One region of the Mycobacterium lentiflavum genome, then DNA from elsewhere that is predicted to be linked to it. Evidence: riboswitches for the same ligand, from Rfam matches in the RefSeq annotation. Region 1 holds a riboswitch; the other holds the start of a gene.
The links. A riboswitch is a leader RNA that binds a small molecule or an ion and turns the genes downstream of it on or off. The one in region 1 is predicted to bind magnesium.

Region 1 (7,666 bases):
CTCTACCCCGAATTCGCTGATATACCGGTGTTCAACGTCAACTTCATGCCACTAAACCACGTGGGCGGACGGATACCGCTGTCGTCGTCGTTCCAAGCCGGTGGCACCAGCTATTTCGTACCGGAGAGTGACCTCTCCACGTTGTTCGACGACTGGAATCTGGTGCGCCCCACCGAAATGGGCATGGTGCCGCGGGTGGTCGAGATGCTCTACCAGCGTTACCAAAGTGCGGTGGAGCGACTGATCGACCACGGCGCCGAGCCCGAGGAAGCTGACGCGGCGGCGAAAGCTGAACTGCGCGAACAACTTCTGGGCGGACGAGTGATAACCAGCTTCTCCACCACCGCGCCGCTGGCGGCAGAGATGAAGACCTTCATCGAGTCGTGCTTGGACACCCATGTGCTCGACGGTTACGGGTTGACCGAGGTGGGGATGGTGTTCAAGGACGGTGTGGTGAGCCGGCCACCGATCCTCGACTACAAACTGGTCGACGTGCCCGAATTGGGTTATTTCCACTCCGACAAGCCGCACCCGCGCGGCGAGCTGCTGGTGAAGTCCCAGACCGCATTCGGCGGGTATTTCAAACGCCCCGATGTGACCGCGAATGCGTTCGACCCCGATGGTTATTATCGCACCGGCGACGTGATGGCCGAGGTCGGGCCGGATCGTCTGGTCTATGTCGACCGGCGCAACAACGTATTGAAGTTGGCGCAAGGCGAATTCGTCGCGGTAGCGCGCCTGGAAGCCGTCTTCAGCAGCGCAGCGCTGGTGCGGCAGATCTTCGTGTACGGCAACAGCGAACGGCCTTACCTGTTGGCCGTCGTGGTCCCGACTCTGGAAGCCGAGGAACGATTCGCCGGTGATCCGGATGGCCTCAAGGCAGCGCTGAGTGAATCCCTGCGCCGCACTGCCAAACTCGCCGAGCTGCAATCCTACGAAGTGCCCGCCGACTTCCTGGTCGACTCCGAGCCGTTCAGCGAGGACAACGGCCTGCTGTCCGGGGTCGGAAAGCTGTTGCGCCCCAAGCTGAAGGAGCACTACGGCGCCCGGCTGGAAGACCTCTATGCCGAGCTCGCCGCCACCCGCACCGCCGAACTGCGTGCACTGCGCGACGGCGCGGCTGAGCGGCCGGTGATCGACACCCTGACGCGCGCCGCCGAGGCGTTACTAGGCCTGCCCGGCGGTCCGCCGCAGCCGGACACGCAGTTCCTGGATCTAGGTGGCGACTCGCTGTCCGCGCTGACCTTCTCTAACCTGCTGCAGGACATCTTCGATGTGCAAGTACCGGTGGGCCAGATCATCAGCCCCGCGTCCGACTTGCGTCAACTCGCGGAATATGTGGAATCGGAACGTGAATCGGGTGCCAAGCGCCCCACGTTCTCCACCGTGCACGGCCGCGGCGCCACCGAAGTCCGCGCGTCCGAACTCACCCTCGACAAGTTCATCGACGCCCCCACCCTGGCCGCGGCCCCGAAGCTGCCGCACGCCACCGACACACCGCACACGGTGCTGCTCACCGGCGCCAACGGCTATCTGGGTCGCTTCCTTACCCTGGAATTGCTGGAACGGCTTGCCGAAAGAGGCGGAAAGCTCATCACCGTCATCCGCGGCACCGACACCGAAGCCGCCGCCAAGCGCCTGGAAGGTGTTTTCGACAGCGGTGATCCACAACTGCTGCAGCGCTACCGCACCCTGGCGGCCGATCACCTCGAGGTCATCGTCGGCGACATCGCCGAGCCGAATCTTGGCTTGGGCCAAGAGACTTGGGAGCGCCTCGCCCGAGACGTCGACATGATCGTGCACCCCGCCGCGCTGGTCAACCACGTACTGCCGTACGACCAGCTGTTCGGCCCGAACGTCGTGGGGACCGCCGAATTGATCCGCCTGGCGATCACGACACGCATCAAGCCGGTCACGTACATGTCAACCGTTGCGGTGGCCATGTCGGTGGATCCCGACGCGTTCGCCGAGGACGGCGACATCCGCACCGTCAGCGCGGTACGTGCCGTCGACGACAGCTACGCAAACGGGTACGCGAACAGCAAGTGGGGCGGCGAGGTGCTGCTGCGGGAGGCGCACGACCTATGCGGGTTGCCAGCCGCGGTGTTCCGGTCCGACATGATCCTCGCGCACAGCCGGTACGCCGGCCAGCTCAACGTCCCGGATGCGTTCACCCGGTTGATCTTCAGCTTGCTGGTGACCGGTATCGCACCGTGGTCGTTCTACCAAACCGACTCGCAAGGAAACCGGGCGGTGGCGCACTACGACGGTCTGCCCGCCGACTTCGTGGCGGAGTCGGTGACCACGCTGGGTGAGCAGACGGCGACGGCCGGAGAGTTCCGGTCCTTCGACGTGATGAACCCGCATGACGACGGCATCTCGCTGGACGTCTTCGTCGACTGGCTGATCGCCGGCGGCAACGACATCCGGCGCATCGACGACCACGACGAATGGTTCGGGCGTTTCGAAACGGCGCTGCGGGCGCTACCGGACAAACAGCGTCAGCATTCGGTGCTTCCGTTGCTCGAGGTCTACCGTAAGCCCGAGGCACCCCTGCGGGGAGCGCCGGCGCCTACGGACGTTTTCCGCGGCGCGGTGCAGGCAGCGAAAATTGGTGTGGACCAAGACATTCCGCACTTGTCGGAGCGGCTGATCGAGAAATACGTCGCGGATCTGCGACTGGTCGGGCTGGTCTAGCCCGAAAAGCTAACCGTGCAAACCGTTCTTGACCGCTGCGGCTTGCTTGCGGCCGACATCGGTGGCGACTGCCGGGTCGATCGGGTCGTTGGGTGCGCTGTCGAATTCCAAGTTGACCAGCGCCCTGCCCTCGGTGAACAACAACACCGCGATCGCCTGCGAATTATCCGGCGAAGCGCCCGAAATCATCGCACCGTTAGTGCCGACGTCGACGGGCTGCCACGTGCCGGCGACCTTCTTCGTGTAGTTCGTCTTGGTGTTCTCCAGGGCGGCAGCGGCGATCGAGGGATCGGCGACGACCAGAATGGTGTCGCCGATACGCCGGCTGTTGTCCGCATTGACGAACAGCTGCGCAACGCCGGCCGTGTTGTTGGAGTTCAGCACTGGGGGTTGCGGCGCCGTGAAGTCCCCGCCGAGATCGCCGGGCTGGATCAGCAACCCGCTGTAATCCGGCGGAGGTCCCGCCGGCGTGCTGGGAGCCGACGTAGCGCCGCTCTTGGATGGCGGGGCCGACGTCCTGCCGTTGTTGGCGCAGCCGGTGATCGCGATGCCGACCACCGTGGCGGCGGCCACCCAACCGGTGACGGTCCTACGCGCACGTCGCATGGGCATCCTTTCGGTCGAGAACAGGGCCAGCGCATATGAACATACGCCCGGTCGACGGGCGCCGGTTCGCGCCTATCCTGGCCAGGGGCGGGGCGCAAGTTTCGATTCAAGTGGTAAGGAGATCGAGATGACGGCTGAGGTGGCGCGCGCGGTACGGTTCGACCGCTACGGCGGCCGTGACGTGCTGTACGTGGGAGATATCGACATGCCGGCACCCGGCCGGGGCGAGGTCGTTGTCGAGGTTCGCGCCGCCGGCATCAATCCCGGCGAGGCCGCGATCCGATCGGGAGCGATGCACGAAATGTTTCCCGCCACGTTTCCCTCCGGGCAAGGCAGCGACCTCGCCGGTGTCGTGACGGCGACCGATCCGGGAGTCACCGGGTTCGCGGTCGGCGACGAGGTGCTGGGGTTCAGCCTCCGGCGATCGAGCCATGCCACCCACGCCGCCGTCCCGGTCGGTCAGTTGATCCACAAGCCCCCGCAATTGAGTTGGGAGGCAGCGGGTTCGCTCTATGTCGTCGCGGCAACCGCATACGCTGCCGTGCGTGCGGTCGCACCGCAACCGGGGGAGACCGTCGCCGTGTCGGCGGCGGCCGGAGGTGTCGGCAGTCTCGTCGTCCAGCTGCTGGTCCTGCGCCAGGCGCGAGTGCTCGGCATCGCCGGCGAGGGCAACGCCGAATGGCTGCGGGCGCACGGCGTCATTCCCATCGGCTACGGCGCTGATCTTCAAGGGTTGGCCGACCGGCTGCGCGAGGCGGCGCCGAACGGAATCGACGCGTTCATCGACCTATTCGGACCCGACTACGTCCAGCTGGCCGCCGATCTCGGCGTTGCCCCAGAGCGGATAGACACCATCATCTCGTTCCAGAAGGCAGCCGAAGTCGGCGCCAAAACCGAAGGCAGCGCGGAAGCCTCGACACCTGAAGTGCTCGCCGAGGTCGCCGATCTCATCGCCAGCGGTGCCGTCGATTTCGACATCGCCGCGACCTTCCCGATGGATCGGGTGGCTGACGCCTTCGAGGAACTCGAGCGCCGCCACACGCACGGCAAAATCGTTCTGCTGCCCAATGGTTCGCCGTAGTCGTCAGCCGACGCCGATCTCCACGATCTTGACGATCACGAATACGACGGCCAGCACCAGGTAACCGCGTAGGATCAACAGCCCCGTCCGGCGAATCGGCGAAAGAGCCGGGCGGGCAAGAGACCTCAGGTCCGGAGCCTGCCAGGTCTGCTGTTCCTGCCGACGCAGGGCTCGGCTTTCGGCCCGGCCGAGTGGCAAGGCGAGTTTGGCCGCGCGAGTAGCGCTGTACCCCTGGTCGCCGATAATCGCCACCGCGCCACAAGCTACGCCCACCGCCGCACCAGCCGCCAGCCCTCCCTGGAGGGCAGCCGTGGAAAGGTTGGGGAAGAACGTCGCCGCGGTCAGCGCCAGCGACAGTAGCACCAGTGCCCACACGATGGCCCACGCAACGACGTTCTGCCACAACGTGTTTACCCACGGCCCCAGGATCGCACGGTCATTGCAGAGCAGAACCAGGAATACGGTCGCCGAGGGCAGCAGGATGCCGGCCAGCGCCTGCACGCCCTGGGTCACCAGCCCGAGGATGTGATCAGGGCTGAATGCCACCGCGGCCGATGCACCCAGCAACAGGGCGTAACCGCCGTAAAACCAGGGCGCCTCGCTGATTTTCCAGTGCAGGGAATGCCGCTTGCCCATCGCGTCACCGATGGCATAGGTGGTGGCCAGCCCGATTGCGTTGGCCCCGATCAACGAACCGTCGAGCAGGATCACCGCGAACAGCACGCCAACGGGGTGGCGCAGGGCGTTCGCGACCGCGCCGGCATCGGTGAAGCTGCCGGTTTTGGCCAGACCGAAGGCGGTGACTGCCATCAGCGCCGTCGCCCCGACGATGACCACGACGATGCCGATGATCAAATCGGCTCGTGCATAAGGAATCCAACGTGCTGTGATGCGCTTGTCCACCACGTTGGATTGTTGGAAGAACAGCTGCCATGGCGCCACCGTGGTCCCGACGATCGCGATGATCAACAGCAGAACTCCTGAGTTCAGTCCACCCGGGAACTGTGGAACCAGGCCGCCGACAGCTACTTTCGGACTCGGATGCACCATCAGCACCATCGGGAGCATCACGACGTTGACCGCGATCAGCAGGAACATCAGCCCCTCCCAGCGCCGAAACGAGCCGCCGGCGACCACGGCGAACAGCAGGACCGCGGCGGCTGGGATCGCGACTATCTTCGGACAGCCCAAGAATCCCAACGCCAGTGCGACGCCGATGAATTCGGTGACGATCGTCAGGGCGTTCAGGACGAGCAGATCACCGACACTGAATGCGCCCCAGAACTTTCCGAAGCGCTCGAGGATCAGGCGTGCGTGACCGACTCGGGCGACCGCACCCAACCGCAACACCATCTCCTGGTTCACGTAGAGCACCGGAATCAGCAAGGCCAGCGTCCACAACAGGCTCATCCCGTAGTCCTGGCCGGCTTGCGCGTACGTCGCGACGCCACCGGCGTCATTGTCGCCCACCATGACAATCAATCCGGGTCCGGTGATCACCAGCAGGGTGCGTAACCGGCGCCACCGCCCGCCCAACGTGCCGGCGCCGTCGCGCTTGATACGGCCGAAGGCTCCGACGATGTCGCCGGTGTGCGCGGAATCCAACGCGGCCTGCGCGGCCGGCGGACCGGGGGAAATCAACGTCATGTCATTCTCGCTATCTCGGAGTCGGGCTACCCAAGTCGGGTGTTCAATGCGCCCCAGCGGCGGGCTGCCAACCCCCCGCCCGCCGCTGGGGACCGCTGGCGGAACGAATCACCGGTCGTTTCCTCCACCGCCCGGTGATTGTCCGCCCGGCGCGGACGAGAGCACGGCGACGGGCGTCAGCGACACATACAGGTTCGCCCGCTCTTCGGGCGTCGGGATGTGCAAGGTGCACAACCTGTTTGTCAGCAGCCGACCCGCACGCAGCATCGACCGTCCGCGCAACCTTCCAAGGCTGCGAATACGCTGTGCAACAACAAAAGTCATGGTCTTCCCCCTGTCGGAAGAGAAGCCCGAGCGGTTCGTCGGCACGCCAAATACAACGGGGCAGTCGCCACCGTCAGCTTGCGGAACAGCCAAATTGAGCTGCGTCAGCAGAAAGAAATGCCGGAACCGGATCGGTTCAAGATGGATGTCGGATAGCAACTATCGCCGGGACTCATCTCGCCCTCACCTCCTCACGGCCATGACACGCGCGGGTGTCCACGTTTCACACGCGGGAGAGGTACGGATGCCGGGCCAATGAGCCAGCCGACCGCACCCCTCTCGTCGGAGCTTCGGCACTGCACGGCGTATCTGGAATGAGCCGATGGTTGCGACCCGCTGCGCCCGGCTTCGCCGCGCTTGCGATCGCTCCTCGTCCAGAAGCCACTTGGGCTCAACCCTTGTGTCCGGGAAGAGCTGTCCTGACCCGGGGCGTCTCTCGACGTTCGGGGTCAGTGGCCTGTGTCCGTGCAGACGCCTCACCTACCGAGGTGCTTGCCCAACCATGCTGGCACTGACACCCATTGCTCGTCAAACTCCTTGACAATTGCGACCCGCGTGTTCTGGGTCACACCTGCGAGTCTGCGCTCACGGCCCGGGTAAAAGTCGCTGAGGCTTACCCTCTAGGTCATGGCCACAACCTTGCAAGATCCTCGCGTCGAGAGCGTGCTCGACCGGATGTACACCGAGACGCAGAACCAGATGTCACTGCTGCGTGAGCGCCATGGTCAGCTCGAGCGCCCGATGACCACCGCGGAACGCACCGAGGCGATGAGCGAGTTCTACATCCCGGTGACACCGGACGCCGGCCGGCTGCTGTACGCACTGGTCCGGGCGACCCGTCCGACGACGGTAGTCGAATTCGGAATGTCGTTCGGTATCTCGGCCATTCATCTGGCCGCGGCCGTCCGCGACAACGGCGCGGGGCGCGTGGTGACCACGGAGCTCAGTGCGAGCAAGATTGCCGCCGCGAAGAAGACATTCGCCGAGACCGGCTTGGACGACGTCATCACAATTCTCGAAGGTGATGCCCTGACCACGCTGGAGGACCAGACCGGGCCGGTCGAATTCGTCTTGTTGGACGGCTGGAAGGATCTCTATCTTCCGGTGCTCAAACTGCTTGAACCCCGGCTTGCCACAGGCGCTTTGGTGGTCGCCGACAACGCCAGCGCGCCCGACATGGCGCCGTATCTCGATCGGGTACGCGATCCCGCCAACGGCTATACCAGCTTCAATTTCCTGGTCCGGGAAAACGACAGCATGGAAGTCAGCTGCCGCACCAACGACTAAGCGCTTACCGCAACGACTCTTCGA
Region 2 (7,666 bases), 2.2 Mb from region 1:
ATCGCCACCGGCCGCCGCGTCGGCCACGTGGTGCTGGCCGCCGCGTCCCGGCCCGTGCTCGACTCCGAGCAGGATGCGATCGACGCGTGTGCGCCGGGTGCCCGCACCGAATTCGAGCTGATGGCCTTCGGCGCGGCCGACGCGTTCGGGCTCGACACCCGCGAGCTGATGGAGCATGTGCGCGGGCGGGTCGGCAAGCCGCAGGGCGACGAGACGGTATGGCGCTTCGCGCCGGCGAGCAACGAGCTCGGTGTGCCGATCACGCTGCTCGAGACGCCATCGCCGGATCCGGACCGTCGCCGGGCGAACTCGTCGGACACCTACACCTTCGCCGCTCGGACGGTAGGCATGCGTGGCTCGTCGTGTCTGATGGTGACCGGCCAACCGGTGGGCCACTACCTGCACTTCGAGGCGCTGCGATCGTTGGCGGTGCCGTTCGGGATACGGGTGGCATCAGCGAGTTTCGGCGTCGAGCGCTACAACCGGCTCGGCGAAAAAGACGAGCAGCATCCTGCCAAGGTGCTACAGGAGGTCCGCTCGGCGATTCGGTCCGCACGCGGGCTGCTCGAACAGCTCGAACAGCTCACCCGGTGATCGTGCACGGCGAGGACGCCGGGAAGGTCCCCGACACCGGTCGCGGGCGGCCGGCCGGAGGCCACGGTTGCAACCCCAAGTTGGCCAGATAGCGGACCGGACTGGTGTGCTCACCGTCGACGCGAACCTCGAAATGCAAGAAGCCGTCTCGGGATTGGGTTTCCGGGCCGAGGGCGCCGATCCGTGCTCCCGCGGCCACCCGGTCGTCGACGGCGATCCGGCTCTCGTCGCCCGGACGGAACACGTAGACCGTCTCGAGGTCGCGGCACGAGACGGTGACCGACCGAAGCCCGTCGGGGCCGAGATCGCGCACGGCCGAGACGGTTCCCGACGTCACCGCATGGATCGGGGTGCCGGGATCCGCGGCGAAGTCGACGCCGGGATGAAACGACGCGGCCCGGCGTCCGTAGCCGGAACCGACCGCCAGGCTGTCGCGATCGATGGGTAGCCGGGTGCCCGGCTCGGCCCGGTCGAAGTCGCCACGCACCCGACGCCGGTAGTCGGCCTTGAGCAGTTCGATCTCCTCATAGGCGTAGCCGAACAGCAGGGCGCGGTCGTAGGGCACGCCGTAGTTCAACTCGGAGTCCGGATCGATCTTGCGGTAGTGCTCGACCTTGCCGATCCGTTCGGCCAGGGTTGCCCATCCGGTGTGGTGCAACCGGATCTCGTTCACCAGGCCAATGCGGCCGTGCTCGGTGATATTGGCGGGCCAGTGCGGGTTGTGGATCACCCGGGTGCCGGCCCGCAGCCCGGGTCGCCACCGCCAGAACGGCCCGCGCACCGATTCCGCCGTTCCCATCACGGGGATCATGTCCGGATAATCCGGGTCGTTCCAGGCCGGGATCATCGGGCACATCAGCGCCGCGACGTCGTCCGGCGTGCCCGCCAATACCTCGCGGATATCGACGTCCGCCTCGACGATTTGGTCGGAGTCGATCATCACGATCCAGTCCGGCCGGCAGAAATCGGCCATCCGGTACAGCAGTTCCAGCCCGGGCGGTTCGGGGATCAGCCACGGCGTCCGGGGCAGGTCGGGGCGGGCCCGCACCAGGTTGGTCACCGCGGGGTGCCGGCGCAGGATCTCCGCACTGTCGTCGGTGCTGCGGTCGTCGATTGCGTAGATGTCGTCGCACCACCCGGCCAACGCGTCCAGGACGCGGGGCAAGACGTCGGCACCGTTGTGCACCCGGAACACGCCCAGTATCCGCAACGACGCCTCTCCCGTGTTGGTTTCCCCTAACCGGACGCTACCGCTTGCTGACGACAGGCAGCGCGGCGTGCCACCGCGACGTCCGCGGTCAGGATTTGGCGATCTCGACCCGCACGCCGTCGCCGATCTCCGCCGCATCCACTAGATCGCCGAATTCGAAACTGGTGGCCAGGATTTCACCCGCGATCAGGTCGCGGTGCGCGCGCGCCCAGTCGGCCCGTTCGGCGGGCACCGACATCACGACGCGAATGCGATCCGAGACGTCCAGTCCGGTCGACTTGCGCAACTCCTGCAGCTCGCGGATCCGGTCCTTGGCCCAACCTTCGGCCTCCAGCTCCGGGGTCACCGTGCCGTCCAGCACCACCAGGCCGGCGCCCCCGGGCAGCGCCGCGGTGAACTCCGGGTCGGCGGCCACCAGCCGCGAGCTGTACTCCTCGGGCTGCAGCACCGCGGGCCCGGCGGTCAAGGTGCCGTCGGGGTTGACGACGCCCTCGCCGGCCTTGACCGCCTTGATCGCGGCCTGCACGTCCTTGCCCAGCCGCGGCCCGGCCACCCGGGCGTTGACGGTGAGCTCGAAGCGGCCGTAGGTGTCGATCGCGTCGGTCAGTTCCACCTGCTTGACGTTGAGCTCGTCGGCGATCAAGTCGGTGAATGGCACCAGCTGCTGCGGATCCTCCACCGCCACAGTCAGTTTCGGCAGTGGCAGCCGCACCCGCAACTTCTTGGCCTTGCGCAGCGACGACGCTGCCGAGCACACCTCGCGAACCTGGTCCATCGCGGCCACCAGATCGGCGTCCGCGGGCAGCGCGCCGGCCTGCGGCCAATCCGTCAGGTGCACCGAACGTTCGCCGGTCAGACCACGCCAGATGATCTCGGTAATCAACGGCAGCAGCGGTGCCGCCAGTCGCGAGGTCATCTCCAGCACGGTGTGCAGGGTGTCGATCGCGTCGGTGTCTTCCTCCCAGAACCGCGAACGTGACCGTCGCACATACCAATTCGTCAGCGCCTCGGTGAACTGGCGCAGCTGCTCGCAGGCCCCGGAGATGTCGCAGACCTCCAGCGAGTCGGTGAGCTCGTCGCGCAGCACGGCCACCTTCGCCAGGATGTAGCGGTCCAGCACGTGTGCCGAATCGGTACGCCAGGTGCCGACTTTCGGCGCGTAAAGAGCCAGGAAGCTGTAGGCGTTCCACAGCGGCAGCAACACCTGGCGCACACCCTCGCGGATGCCCTGTTCGGTGACGATCAGGTTGCCGCCCCGCAGGATCGGTGAGGCCATCAGGAACCAGCGCATCGCGTCGGAGCCGTCGCGGTCGAACACCTCGCTGACGTCGGGGTAGTTGCGCAGCGACTTGCTCATCTTCTGCCCGTCGGATCCGAGCACAATCCCGTGTGCCACACAGGTTTTGAAGGCTGGCCGGTCGAACAGCGCGGTGGCCAGCACATGCAGCGTGTAGAACCAGCCACGAGTCTGCCCGATGTATTCCACGATGAAGTCACCCGGATAGTGCCCACCCTCTCCGGCCGCCCCGCCCGCGAACCAGTCCGCATTCTCGAACGGGAAGTGCACCTGGGCATACGGCATCGATCCCGAGTCGAACCACACGTCGAGCACGTCGGGAATGCGCCGCATCGTGCTGTTTCCGGAAGGATCGTCAGGGTTGGGCCGGGTGAGTTCGTCGATGTAGGGCCGGTGTAAGTTGGTGGGCCGCACCCCGAAGTCCCGCTCCAGCTCGTCGAGGCTGCCGTAGACGTCGATGCGCGGGTAGGCCGGGTCATCGGATTTCCACACCGGAATCGGGCTGCCCCAGTAGCGATTTCGCGAGATCGACCAGTCACGCGCGCCCTGCAGCCACTTACCGAACTGGCCGTCCTTGACGTGCTCGGGGTACCAGGTGATCTGCTGGTTGAGTTCCACCATGCGATCCCGGAATTCGGTGACCGAGACGAACCACGACGATACCGCCCGGTAGATCAGCGGATTGCGGCATCGCCAGCAGTGCGGGTAGGGATGCTCGTAGGTTTCGTGACGGATCAGTACCGGCTGGTTCACCGCCGCCGGACCGCTCTGGTTCTTCAGGTCGCGGATGATGTGCGGGTTGGCATCAAAGACGTGCTGCCCCTGGTAATCCGGGACCGTGACGTCGAAGCGGCCCTTGGAGTCGACCGGCGTGACCGGCACGATGCCCACCTTGTCGGTGGTCGCCATGTCGTCCTCACCGTAGGCCGGCGCCATGTGCACGATTCCGGTGCCGTCGTCGGTGGTGACGAAGTCGCCCGGCAGCACCTGAAACGCCTTGGCTCGCCCTGGTTCTGGGTCCATGAAATACGGGAACGGGGGCAGGTAGCGGGTGCCCAGCAGGTCGGCGCCCGAATAGGTGCCAAGTATCTCGGGCTCTTCACCGAGTTCTTTTGCGTAGGCCGCCAGGCGCGACTCGGCCAGCACGAAGCGCCGGTCCCCGACGGTGACCTGGACGTAGGTCACCTCGGGGTTGACGGCAACGGCCAGGTTCGACGGCAGCGTCCACGGCGTGGTCGTCCACACCAGCAGGTAAGCGCCGGCTAATCCTTTCGGGGCACCACCGGCTGCTACCGGGAAACCCACCGTCACGGCCGGGTCCTGGCGGCTTTGGTAGACGTCGTCGTCCATCCGCAATTCGTGGTTGGACAACGGGGTTTCGTCGCGCCAGCAGTACGGCAGCACCCGGTAACCCTCGTAGGCCAGGCCCTTGTCCCACAGCTGTTTGAACGCCCAGATCACCGACTCCATATAGGGCAGGTCAAGCGTCTTGTAGTCGTTGTCGAAGTCGACCCAGCGCGCCTGGCGGGTGACGTAGGCCTGCCATTCGGCCGTGTAGCGCAATACCGATTCCCGGCAGGCCTCGTTGAAGGCGGCGATGCCCATGTCGTCGATTTGGGACTTGTCGGTGATGCCCAGCTGGCGTTCGACTTCGAGTTCGGCGGGCAGCCCATGGGTGTCCCAGCCGAAGCGGCGGTCCACCTTGTAGCCCCGCATGGTGCGGTAGCGCGGGACGATGTCTTTCACATACCCGGTCAGCAAGTGTCCGTAGTGCGGCAGCCCGTTGGCGAACGGCGGCCCGTCGTAGAACACGTACTCTTCGGCGCCGTCGCGCTGCGAGATGCTGGCCCGGAAGGTGTCGTCGCGGGTCCAGTAGTCGAGGACTTCGAGTTCGAGCGCCGGAAAGTCGGGGGCTCCCCCGGCCAGCTTGGGATAGGCCCTGGCGCCGGCTTCGCCGCTGATTGAGTCGGTCACGGTGCGCGTCGTCTCCTGCGTGCCTACGGTCAGGCCGGGGACGAGGTCGCGCAATCTGCGCGAGCACCGCGGTACCACCCCGCTTGCCACGCTCGCACGCGGCCGCTCGATTCAGGCTGTGACGGGCCTCCCCGTTCGGTTCTACTGGGCCGCCCCGATAGTGGAGCGGGCTGTTCTTCCGAAGGCTCCCCGGTGATAGCCGGATCGATGCCGTGAACAAGATTCTACGGACTACTGCAAATCAATCACTGCCGGCTCCAAGGGGCCAGCTGGCCGCACATCGTGTCTGCGGTCGACTAGCCCCTTGGAGCCATCGGCTGGGCCACATCCATCGTCACCGAACCTCGATGAACCCGACGCGCCACAGCGCCGCGTAGAGGTGACGGACGGGGACGCTCAGCAGGCGGGCGGCACCGGTCACCAGTGGGTCGCCGGCGCCGAAGTATCCGGCGTCGGCGGGCCGGGCGGCCTGCGTGGGCACCGGCGCCCGCGTGGGCACCGACGTGGGCGCCGTGTCGCGCACGACACGCAGGTTGCGGACGGGCGCTACGGCCACTACTTCGTCGAAGAGTACTGCGGTCATGATCGTCTCCTAACGGAATTGCAAACGGGTTCTGACTGGACTGATGTGTCCCGACCCGTCCGGGTTCCGATCCGAGAACGCTTGAGCGCTAAATCGATTCGCTAGCTCGAGGCGTCGGGCCGGAGGCCGGATTGGGACGGAGCCTGTGCTGGATATCCATCCGGACTGCCACTGGAACTCATACGTCCCTCACCTCCTCCACGGCCACGACGCGTGCGGGTTACCCGCGCCTATCTGCGCGCACCACAAGGAGTTCAGAATCCGGCGACCGCCGGAAATCCGCACCCCTCTCGTCAGAGCTTTGGCACCACACGACGTGTCCGGAAACTCCGGAAGCCACTTGGACTCAACCCTTAAGCCGGGAAGAGCTGTCCTGACCCGGGGCGTCTTTCGACGTTCGGGGTCAGTGGCCTGTGTTCGTGTAGCCGCCTCACCTAACGAGGTGCTGCTGTAGATACTCCACGAGGCACCCGGCCCGGGTCAATGTGATCTAAGCCGTGTCGCGCAACTTTATGGGTTTACTACGCCGCTTCACAGCTTTCGATCAGGTTTGACAGCCCTGACCTGGACGAACGCCTCGCTGTGGCATGGTTCACACCAATCCGAACCCGCCCTGACAGTCAGTTGTCGGCTAAGTCTTCCAGCCGTCCGATGGTGTCGGCGAACTCCTCGATCATGTCGAGCACGACCGCGCGTGTCGGCCGGACGCGGTCGAGCGAACCGACCACCTGGCCGACGAAATAGGTTGCCAGCTCACGTGCCTTCGCACCGGGATGGGCGGCCGCTTGGTTGATGCGCAGCTGCGGTTCGGCGACGAGGTTGGTCTGCAGCGGCATCCCCAGCGGAGCCGGGTTTTCGGGCCGCTCCCACTCGTCGGTCCAAGCGGTCCGCAGCATCCGCGCCGGCTTGCCCGTCATCGACCGCGATCGCACGGTGTCCGAGGAACTGGCGGCCAGGAACTTCTCCTTGACCACCGGATCGGTCTCGGCCTCCTCGGTGGTCAGCCACACCGAGCCGCACCACACGCCCTCGGCGCCCAGCGCCAGGGCCGCCGCGATCTGACGCCCGCGGGCGATCCCGCCCGCCGCCAGGACCGGGACCGGCGCGACCGCGTCGACGACTTCGGGAACCAGGACCATGGTCGCCACCTCGCCGGTGTGGCCGCCGGCTTCGGTGCCCTGCGCGACGATCAGGTCGACGCCGGCCGCGGCATGCCGTCGCGCGTGTGCGGTGGTGCCGGCCAGCGCGGCGACCAACACCTCGTGGCGGTGCGCGCGTTCGACGAGGTCGGCCGGGGGTGAACCGAGCGCACTGGCGATCAACCGAATGTCATGCGCGAACGCCACTTCCAGTAATGGCTCGTAACCCTTGGGTGAGATGTTGAGGCCGCCGACGGATGCCCGCGGCGGTTCTGCCGGAGCCGAGATGCCGTACCGGGCGAGCAAGTCTTCGACGAACGCACGATGTTCCTCGGGGAGCAACTCCCTGACTTGCTTAGCGTCGATGCCACCTTTCTCGGCGCCGACGTATTTCGGCGGCAACAACAGGTCGACCCCGTAGGGCTTGCCGCCGGTCTGCTCCTCGATCCAGTCCAGTTCGTTCTGCAGCCGTTTCGGACTGTGCGCGACGGCGCCCAGAACTCCGAATCCGCCCGCGTTGGTGACCGCGGCGACGACGTCGCGACAGTGGCTGAACGCGCATATCGGGAACTCCACACCGAGCATCTCGGCGACTCTGGTCCGCATCCCTCGACGCTAGGAGTTATCGCCGGGCAAGGCAATCAGCCCGCCGGAGCACGCCCGTCCGGCGGCCAGCCCGCCACGCCGTCCTCCAACGGGACCTCGAGGCTCTGCAGGATCGACGAGATCATCCGCCACGCGCTGATCGCGGTGACGAGTTCGACGAGAGTCGCTGTGTCGCCTTGCAATTCGCGCTCGCAGGCGGCCCAGCTTTGGCTGCTGACCGCGCCGTCGCGCACCACGTCGTCGGTGGCCGCCAGCACCGCTCG

Region 2: another riboswitch for magnesium. It lies ahead of MJO58_RS11740 (Rv1535 family protein); the one in region 1 lies ahead of MJO58_RS01405 (hypothetical protein).

Annotation. Positions count from the first base shown of each region.
Region 1 is NZ_CP092423.2:288,484-296,149, reverse strand. It holds gene car (carboxylic acid reductase) at 1-2,697, shown strand, start outside; gene MJO58_RS01420 (hypothetical protein) at 2,707-3,303, opposite strand; gene MJO58_RS01415 (NADP-dependent oxidoreductase) at 3,431-4,384, shown strand; gene MJO58_RS01410 (NRAMP family divalent metal transporter) at 4,388-6,031, opposite strand; gene MJO58_RS01405 (hypothetical protein) at 6,140-6,514, opposite strand; M-box (ykoK) riboswitch at 6,623-6,850, opposite strand; gene MJO58_RS01400 (O-methyltransferase) at 6,983-7,642, shown strand; gene MJO58_RS01395 (SGNH/GDSL hydrolase family protein) at 7,647-7,666, opposite strand, start outside.
Region 2 is NZ_CP092423.2:2,461,563-2,469,228, reverse strand. It holds gene MJO58_RS11755 (hypothetical protein) at 1-594, shown strand, start outside; gene MJO58_RS11750 (peptidoglycan DD-metalloendopeptidase family protein) at 584-1,804, opposite strand; gene ileS (isoleucine--tRNA ligase) at 1,893-5,063, opposite strand; gene MJO58_RS11740 (Rv1535 family protein) at 5,410-5,658, opposite strand; M-box (ykoK) riboswitch at 5,937-6,107, opposite strand; gene MJO58_RS11735 (NAD(P)H-dependent flavin oxidoreductase) at 6,279-7,403, opposite strand; gene MJO58_RS11730 (carboxymuconolactone decarboxylase family protein) at 7,439-7,666, opposite strand, start outside.